DNA from 2 places in the Kitasatospora sp. NPDC088134 genome. Region 1 is predicted to be linked to the other one. Evidence: riboswitches for the same ligand, from Rfam matches in the RefSeq annotation. Region 1 holds a riboswitch; the other holds the start of a gene.
The links. A riboswitch is a leader RNA that binds a small molecule or an ion and turns the genes downstream of it on or off. The one in region 1 is predicted to bind S-adenosylmethionine.

Region 1 (4,156 bases):
ATCAGCACGGCCGCGCCGGGGGCGGCCTCGGCGGCCAGCGCCTGGGCGAAGGCGGTGTTGTAGGCGAGGTAGGCGGCCCACTCGGTGCGGAACTCCGCGCCGAAGGCCGGCTCGACCGGCGTCTCGTACAGCAGGTGGTGGACGAACCACAGGGTGGAGTTGGCGACGCCGTTGTAGGCGCGGGCGAAGGTCTCCGGGTCGATGTCCAGCATCCGGACGGCCTGTCCGCCGACGTCGTGCCCGGCCAGGTCGAGCCGCCCGTCGGGGGCCTGCCGGGCGGCGGTGCGGTCGGCGTCGGAGAGCGCGGCGCACACCCACACCGCCGACGGGTCGTCGATCGCGGACAGGCCGGAGACCAGCCCGCCGCCGCCTCTGCGCAGGCTCAGGGCACCGTCGTCCTCCACCCGGAAGGACACCGGCCCGCGGTTGGAGGCCACCAGGATCGGGGCGGCTCCGGACGACTCGGGACGTTCGGTCACGTGATCGGCCATACAGCCAACCTTGCCGTGCGACCGGCGGGGCAAACCACTCGGCGCGGCCCGCCGCAGGTGAACAGTGGGTGCTCACCCGCCGCCCACGGAGCCCACCGGCGGCCCGGAGTAGCGGACCGGCACGAAACCGGGCAGCCACGGCGGACGGAGGAACAGGGCGAGCGCGACTGCGGCGGGCGGGGTCAGCAGGCAGCCGGAGGTGAACGGGTGCGGCAGGCCGAACCGGGGCCGCCGGTCAGCGGTTGCGGTACTCCGGGACGGTGGCCATCGGGGGGCGTTCCGAGGTCGGGACGGGGTGGGTGCGCGGGGTGAAGCCCGCGGGGGTGCGGGTGTACTGGGTGAGCAGGGGGCGGACCAGGTCCGGGCCGGCCTTCAGGCGGTCGGTGCGGTCCAGGCGCTCCAGGGCGGTGCGGTAGATGGTGGCGGCCATCCGGCCCAGGGCCTGGCCGTCCTGGTGGCGGTGGTGCCGGACGCCGACGTCGACCTGGGCCAGCGCGTCCAGCCCGACCAGCTCCAACGCGTCGACCAGCAGGCCGAGTTCGACGCCGTAGCCGGTCGGGAAGGGCAGCCGTTCCAGCAGGCTGCGGCGGGCCGCGTACTCGCCGCCGAGCGGCTGTACGAAGCCGGCCAGCTGCGGCCAGTGCAGGTTGAGCAGCGGGCGGGCGACCAGCTCGGTGACCCGGCCGCCGCCCGCCGGGACGACCGCGCCGTCGGCCTCGAAGGGCCGGTCGTACATCGCCTTGACCAGCTGCAGGCCGGGGTCGGTGAGCAGCGGGCCGACGATGCCGGAGACGAACGCCGGGTCGAACTCGCGCAGGTCGGCGTCCACGTAGCAGACGATCGCGCCGCGGGTGGCGTACAGGGCCCGCCACAGCACCTCGCCCTTGCCGGGGCCGGCCGGCAGCCGGGGCAGCACGCCGTCGCGGTGCACCACCCGGGCGCCCGCCGCGGCCGCCGCCGCGGCGGTGCCGTCCACCGAGCCGGAGTCGACCACCACCAGTTCGTCGACCAGCGGGTGACGCTCCATCAGCTCCGTCCGGATCGCGCCGACGATGGCGCCGACGGTGGGCTCCTCGTCCAGCGCGGGCAGCACCACGGAGACCGTGCCGGCCGGGCCGGCGGCGCGCTTGGCGGCGAGCAGGGCGGCCAGCGGCCGGTCGGCCGCCGTCCACGACCTGCGGCGCAGCCAGTCGGCCACCTCCGGCAGTACCCCGGGCTCGGGCTGCTCGGCCAAGGTCTCGCTCCCTGTCTCGGTTCGTCTCGGGTGTCGGACGCCGGGTGGGTCCGCAGCCGCCTTCGGATACAGTCTTCGTACTGCGGTCGGACCTTCGCACGTCGGGGTCGCTCGCAGCGTACGACCACAACTTCACACAGCTCATCCAGAGGGACTGAGGGAACGGCCCGTTGAAGTCCCGGCAACCCTCCCGTGCGGCCAGCAGGCCCGGCGGGACAGGTGCCAATTCCGTCCCGGACGCGACCGCGTTCCGGGGAAGATGAGGAGAAAGGGCCTCGCCACCATGGCTGTTGACACCGCCGCACCCACCGCCGTCGACCTCGGTCCGGCCACCGCGCTGTCCTGTCGGGAGTGCGGCACGCGCTTCCCGCTCGGCCCGAGCTTCGCCTGCCTGGAGTGCTTCGGCCCGCTGGAGATCGCCTACGACTACACCGGCCACGACGCCGAGGAGCTGCGCAAGCGGATCGAGGCCGGCCCGGCGTCGATCTGGCGCTACGCCCCGCTGCTGCCCGTCCCGGCCGATGTCGCGGGCAAGCCGAACCTGAACCCGGGCTGGACCCCGCTGGTCAAGGCCGACAACCTGGGCCGCGAGCTGGGCTTCACCGCGCAGCTGCACATCAAGGACGACTCCGGCAACCCCACCCACTCCTTCAAGGACCGGGTGGTGGCCTGCGCGATCGAGGCCGCCCGCGCCTTCGACTTCACCACCCTCTCCTGCTCCTCCACCGGCAACCTGGCCGGCGCGGTGGGCGCCGCCGCCGCCCGGGCCGGCTTCAAGTCCTGCGTGTTCATCCCGCACGACCTGGAGCAGGGCAAGGTCGTGATGGCCGGCGTGTACGGCGGCGAGCTGATCGGCATCGACGGCAACTACGACGACGTGAACCGGTTCTGCTCCGAGCTGATCGGCGACCCGGCCGGCGAGGGCTGGGGCTTCGTCAACGTCAACCTCCGCCCGTACTACGGCGAGGGCTCGAAGACGCTGGCCTTCGAGATCTGCGAGCAGCTCGGCTGGCGGCTGCCCGAGCAGATCGTGATCCCGATCGCCTCCGGCTCCCAGCTCACCAAGATCGACAAGGGTCTGCAGGAGCTGATCAAGCTCGGCCTGGTCGAGGACCGCCCCTACAAGATCTTCGGCGCCCAGGCCGAGGGCTGCTCCCCGGTCTCCGCCGCCTTCAAGGCCGGCCGGGACGTGATCAAGCCGGTCAAGCCGGACACCATCGCGAAGTCGCTGGCGATCGGCAACCCGGCCGACGGCCCGTACGTGCTGGACATCGCCCGCCGTACCGGCGGCGCGGTCGAGGACGTCACCGACGCCGAGGTGGTCGAGGCGATCAAGCTGCTGGCCCGGACCGAGGGCATCTTCGCCGAGACCGCGGGCGGGGTCACCGTCGGCGTGCTGAAGAAGCTGGTCGAGACCGGCCAGCTGGACCCGGCCAAGGAGACCGTGGCGATCAACACCGGCGACGGCCTGAAGACCCTCGACGCGGTCGCCGACGCCGGCCTGACCGCCGTGATCAGCCCGACGCTGGAGGCCCTCCGCGCCAGCGGAATTCTCGATTGAGCGCAGCCGCGCCACTGGCCTCGCCACCGCCTGACACCCCCCGCACCCCCACCCGACGCCGCCGTACGCCCGAGGAGCACCGCATGAGCGCCACCGTCCGCATCCCCACCATCCTGCGCACCTACACCGGCGGCGCCGCCGAGGTCACCGCCGAGGGCGCCACCCTGTCCGCCGTCATCGCGGACCTGGAGGCGAACCACGCGGGCATCGCCGCCCGCCTGCTGGACGACACCGGCAAGCTGCGCCGCTTCGTCAACGTGTACGTGAACGACGACGACGTGCGCTTCGCCGAGGGCCTGGAGACCGAGATCAAGGACGGTGCCTCGGTGTCGATCATCCCCGCGGTGGCCGGCGGCTGCTGAGGCCCCAGCGCATTCACGGAGCCGCCGCCGGACCCGGAATTGCTTTTCCGGCCCGTCCGGCGGCGGCTCCGGGCGTATCCGCGCACGTATCGGCCTGTGTATCGGCCGAATGCCGGGGGTTTCCCACCTGGTGGGCCGCTGGAATTCCGCTCGGGGCGGAGCGGTAGAGTGCCGGTGCGGGCGTTCCCCGTCGCGGACCGTTTCAATCCTGATTTTCCGCACCGCCCCGCACTCCGGCGCAGCCCGCGCACCGCACCGTGCCCCGCCCGTTCAGCGCCGCCTTCCGTCCCGGCTTCCGAGACGCGAGCCGGACCGTCCGCCGACCGTTCTGTCAGGCCGCCGTCAGAATTATGCCGGCGATTTGCGGTGGTGCGTCCGTTATGCCCGGTGGCAATTGTCGGCCGATGCGCCTTTCGCCCCGTCATATCCCTTGCCCTGCTTGGCCATTCCCGGAAATTTGGGCCTGTTGCAGAGGGCGCATATCCGGATACATTCAGCCGCGACAGAG
Region 2 (4,156 bases), on a different contig from region 1:
GCGAGGCCGTCCCGGCCGGCGGGCTCGGCCTCACCCGGCAGTTGAAGGACGAGATCTACGGCTGCCCGCCCGTGCTGGTCCTGATCGGCCGCCCGCAGGACTCCTGGCTCGCCGCCTGGAGCCGCGCCGACGCCGCGCTCTCCCACCCGGTCGACCCGGTCCCGCTCGCCGAGGCCGCGACCACGCTGCTGCGCGCCCGGCTGGCCCGCCGCGCCCCCGCCGGGCGCTGACCGTCCCGGCCGACCGTCTCACCGGCGCGTCTCACCTGGAGAGAAGGGGACGGCAACTCGCGGCGGCCGTCCCCGCTCGCTCGATAGGCTGACGTCACTCCCCGGGGACGCCCCGGGACGACTGACGAGAGCTGGAGACCGGGCCATGGTGAACGCGCACTCTGCGAACGGCGGTAGCGACCCCGCGCAGGTGGTCCGCACCTGGCCCGACCTGCTGAGCTCGCTGCTGGGCGGCCAGGACCTCGCCCAGGCCGACACCGCCTGGGCGATGGACCGGATCATGACCGGCGAGGCCAGCCCCGTGCAGGTGGCCGGCTTCCTGGTCGCCATGCGCGGCAAGGGCGAGACCGTCGAGGAGATCTCCGGCCTGGTCGAGGCGATGTACGCGCACGCCCTCCCGCTGGACATCCCCGGCCCCGCCGTCGACATCGTCGGCACCGGCGGCGACCGGGCCAGGACCGTCAACATCTCCACCATGTCGGCGGTGGTCGCGGCCGCCGCCGGGGCGAAGGTGGTCAAGCACGGCAACCGGGCCTCCTCCTCCGCGTCCGGCTCCTCCGACGTGCTCGGGCGGCTCGGGATCAACCTGGACCTCTCCGCCGAGCGGGTCGCGCAGGTCGCCGAGGAGGTCGGGCTGACCTTCTGCTTCGCGGCCAAGTTCCACCCGTCGATGCGGCACACCGCCCAGGCGCGGGCCGAGTTGGCCGTCCCGACGGTCTTCAACATCCTCGGCCCGCTCACCAACCCGGCCCGGGTCACCTCGCACGCCGTCGGCTGCTTCGACACCCGGCTGGCCGGGCTGATCGCCGGGGTGCTCGCCCGGCGCGGCGCGCAGGGACTGGTCTTCCGGGGGGACGACGGGCTCGACGAGTTGACGGTCACCACCACCTCCCGGGTCTGGGTGATCAGGGACGGCGCCGTCACCGAGACCTCCTTCGACCCGCGGGACGTCGGGATCGAACCGGTCGGGATCGAGGCGCTGCGCGGCGCCGACGCGGAGTACAACGCGGAGGTGGCGCGGCGCGTCCTCAACGGCGGGGCCGGACCGGTGCGCGACGCCGTCCTGCTCAACAGCGCCGCCGCGCTGGTGGCCCTGGAACTCACGGACGCGCCGCTGACGGAACAGCTCGCCGCCGCGATGGAGCGCACCGCGCGGGCGATCGACTCGGGCGCGGCGGGGGCGCTGCTGAAGCGCTGGGCCGAGGCGACACAAGCGAGTTGAGGCGGGAGGCAAAAGCAGGGGCCCGGGGAACGGCGGGGCCGAGAGGCTGATCGCCGGAACACAGTGGGGCGCTACGGGGCTGTCGCCGAAGACCTTCGGCTCGAAACGGCGCAGCGCCTCGCGGCCTGTCGGACGCCAGCCCCTCGGCACCGCCGTTCCCCGGGCCCCTGGAGCTTCGCTCCCTCGGGTCCGGAAGCGCGAAGCCCGGCGGGCTCGCTGTCTCGGGTGGTGGACGGGGGTTGAGACCGGTGGGGGCTCGTGTATGGTTCTGGGTCAGGTCATGAGTGACAGCGCGAAGCCCCAGCTTGCTGTCCGGCAACCCTCCGTCCGTGGCGGGGTGCCCTGGGTGAGGACCGGGCCGTGCGGCGAACCGTCCGCGTGGCAAGCGCGGACTTCCGGCTGACGCACGCCCGGGGTCCTTGTCCCGTGGAGGAGTGCACCCATGTCCGTGACCACCGAGATCTGTGAGCCGCTGGCCGTGCTGGGCCAGGACGTCGAGGTTCCGCTGGCGTCGGGGGAGAAGGTCGGGTACGCGGCGCTGGACTACGCGGCGAGCGCCCCGGCGCTGAAGCGGGTGTGGGACGACGTGGCGGCGTACGCGCCGTACTACGGGTCGGTGCACCGGGGGGCCGGGTACCTGTCGCAGCTGTCGACCGACCTGTTCGAGCAGAGCCGGCGCACCGTCGCGGAGTTCCTGGACCTGCGGGACGGCGACCAGGTGGTGTTCACCCGGGCGACCACCGATTCGCTGAACCTGCTGGCGGGGGCGGTCCCGGCCGGGACCGAGGTGTTCGCGTTCGAGACCGAGCACCACGCCTCGCTGCTGCCGTGGCGGCGCGAGGGCCTGACGGTGCGTTACCTGCGGGCGCCGCGCTCGCACGCCGAGGCGGTGGCCGCGCTGGAGGAGGCGCTGTTGGGCGCGGCGGACGGGCCGAAGCTGTTCTGCGTGACCGGGGCGTCGAACGTCACCGGCGAGCTGTGGCCGGTGCGCCAGCTGACCGCCGTCGCGCACCGGTACGGCGCCCGGGTGGTGCTGGACGCGGCCCAGCTGGCGCCCCACCACCGGCTCTCCGTCAAGGAGTTGGACGTCGACTGGGTGGCGTTCTCCGGGCACAAGCTGTACGCGCCGTTCGGCGCCGGGGTGCTGGCGGGCCGCTCCGACTGGCTGGACGCGGCGGAGCCGTACCTCGCGGGCGGCGGCGCGAGCCGGACGGTGGCCCGGGAGCTGGACGGCTCGGTCGCGGTGGAGTGGCACACCGGCCCGGCCCGGCACGAGGCCGGCTCGCCGAACGTGATCGGCGCGTACGCGATCGCCTCGGCCTGCCGGGCACTGAGCGAGGCGGGCTTCGACGCGCTGGAGGAGCGGGAGCGGGCGCTGGTCGCGAAGCTGACGGCGGGTCTGGCCGAGGTGCCCGAGGTGCGGGTGCTGAACCTGTTCGGCGAGGGCTCGGCCCGGGTCGGCGTGGTGTCCTTCGTGGTGCGCGGCTGGAACAGCTCGCACTTCTCGGCGGCGCTCTCCGCCGAGTACGGGATCGGCGTCCGGGACGGCCTGTTCTGCGCGCACCCGCTGGTGCGCACGCTGCTCGGGGGCGAGGAGGCCGGGCCCAGCGAGTGCGGGGCGCCGGAGCCCTCGCTGCCGGGGGAGCGCAGCCTGAACGCGATCCGGGTCAGCTTCGGCGCCGGCACCCCCGTCGAGCACGTGGACCGGTTCCTGACCGCCGTCCGCGAGCTGGTCAACGACGGCGCGAAGTGGAACTACCGCAGCGAGGGCGGCCGTTGCGTGGTCGACACCGGGCGCTGAGTCAGCCGTCCAGGCCGAGCGAGAACGCGGCCTCCAGGTCGACCTGCGAGTAGGTGCGGAAGGCGATGTGGGTCTCGGTGCCGGAGACGCCCGGGACCTTGTTGAGGCGGCCGGGGATCACGTCGGCCAGGTCCTCGTGGTTGCGCACCCGGACCATGGCGACCAGGTCGTAGGTGCCGGTGACGGAGTAGACCTCGCTGACGCCCTCGATGGCGGCGATCGCCTCGGCGATCTCGGGGATCCGGTCGACGTCGGTGTTGATGAGGACGATCGCGGTGATCACTGAGCAACTCCTGTTCGAGAAGGTGCGCCCAGGGTATCGCCCGCCGGACGGGCGGCCCAGGCGAACAGCCAGCCCGTCAGGAAGCCGATCACGTGCACCAGGTACGCCACCCCGGAGCCGCCGGCGCCGACCGACCAGAACTGCAGGGCGAACCACAGGCCGAGCACCAGCCAGGCCGGGAAGCGCAGCGGGAGGAAGAGCAGCAGCGGCACCAGGGCGGTCACCCGGGCCTTCGGGTACAGCCGCAGGTAGGCCCCGAGCACCCCGGCGATCGCGCCGGACGCGCCGACCAGCGCGCGGGTGCCGTCCGCGGTGTGCGCCTCGGCCAGTGCGTAGCCGTAGGTGGCCAGGTAACCGATCGCCAGGTAGCCGACCAGGAACCGGACCCGCCCCAGCCGGGCCTCCACGGCCGGGCCGAAGACGAACAGGAAGAGCAGGTTGCCGATCAGGTGCATCCAGCCCGCGTGCACGAACAGCGAGGTCAGCACCGACAGTTCGGGGCTCTTGCCCGGGGTCGGCGGCAGCGCGCAGCCCGGGGCCGCCGGGGGCAGCGCGGACAGCTGGGCCGCCGACAGCGGGTGCCCGCCCAGCAGTTCGGCGGGGACCGCGCCCCAGCGCTG

Region 2: another riboswitch for S-adenosylmethionine. It lies ahead of ACIOHG_RS06170 (aminotransferase class V-fold PLP-dependent enzyme); the one in region 1 lies ahead of thrC (threonine synthase).

What each region holds. Positions count from the first base shown of each region.
Region 1 covers NZ_JBIUTD010000014.1:68,759-72,914, forward strand. The annotation lists gene ACIOHG_RS22090 (trehalose-6-phosphate synthase) at 1-491, opposite strand, end outside; gene ACIOHG_RS22095 (glucosyl-3-phosphoglycerate synthase) at 727-1,725, opposite strand; SAM riboswitch class I at 1,864-1,991, shown strand; gene thrC (threonine synthase) at 2,009-3,286, shown strand; gene ACIOHG_RS22105 (MoaD/ThiS family protein) at 3,370-3,648, shown strand.
Region 2 covers NZ_JBIUTD010000003.1:75,729-79,884, forward strand. The annotation lists gene ACIOHG_RS06160 (hypothetical protein) at 1-230, shown strand, start outside; gene trpD (anthranilate phosphoribosyltransferase) at 376-1,452, shown strand; SAM riboswitch class IV at 1,729-1,846, shown strand; gene ACIOHG_RS06170 (aminotransferase class V-fold PLP-dependent enzyme) at 1,895-3,253, shown strand; gene ACIOHG_RS06175 (Lrp/AsnC ligand binding domain-containing protein) at 3,255-3,536, opposite strand; gene ACIOHG_RS06180 (rhomboid family intramembrane serine protease) at 3,533-4,156, opposite strand, start outside.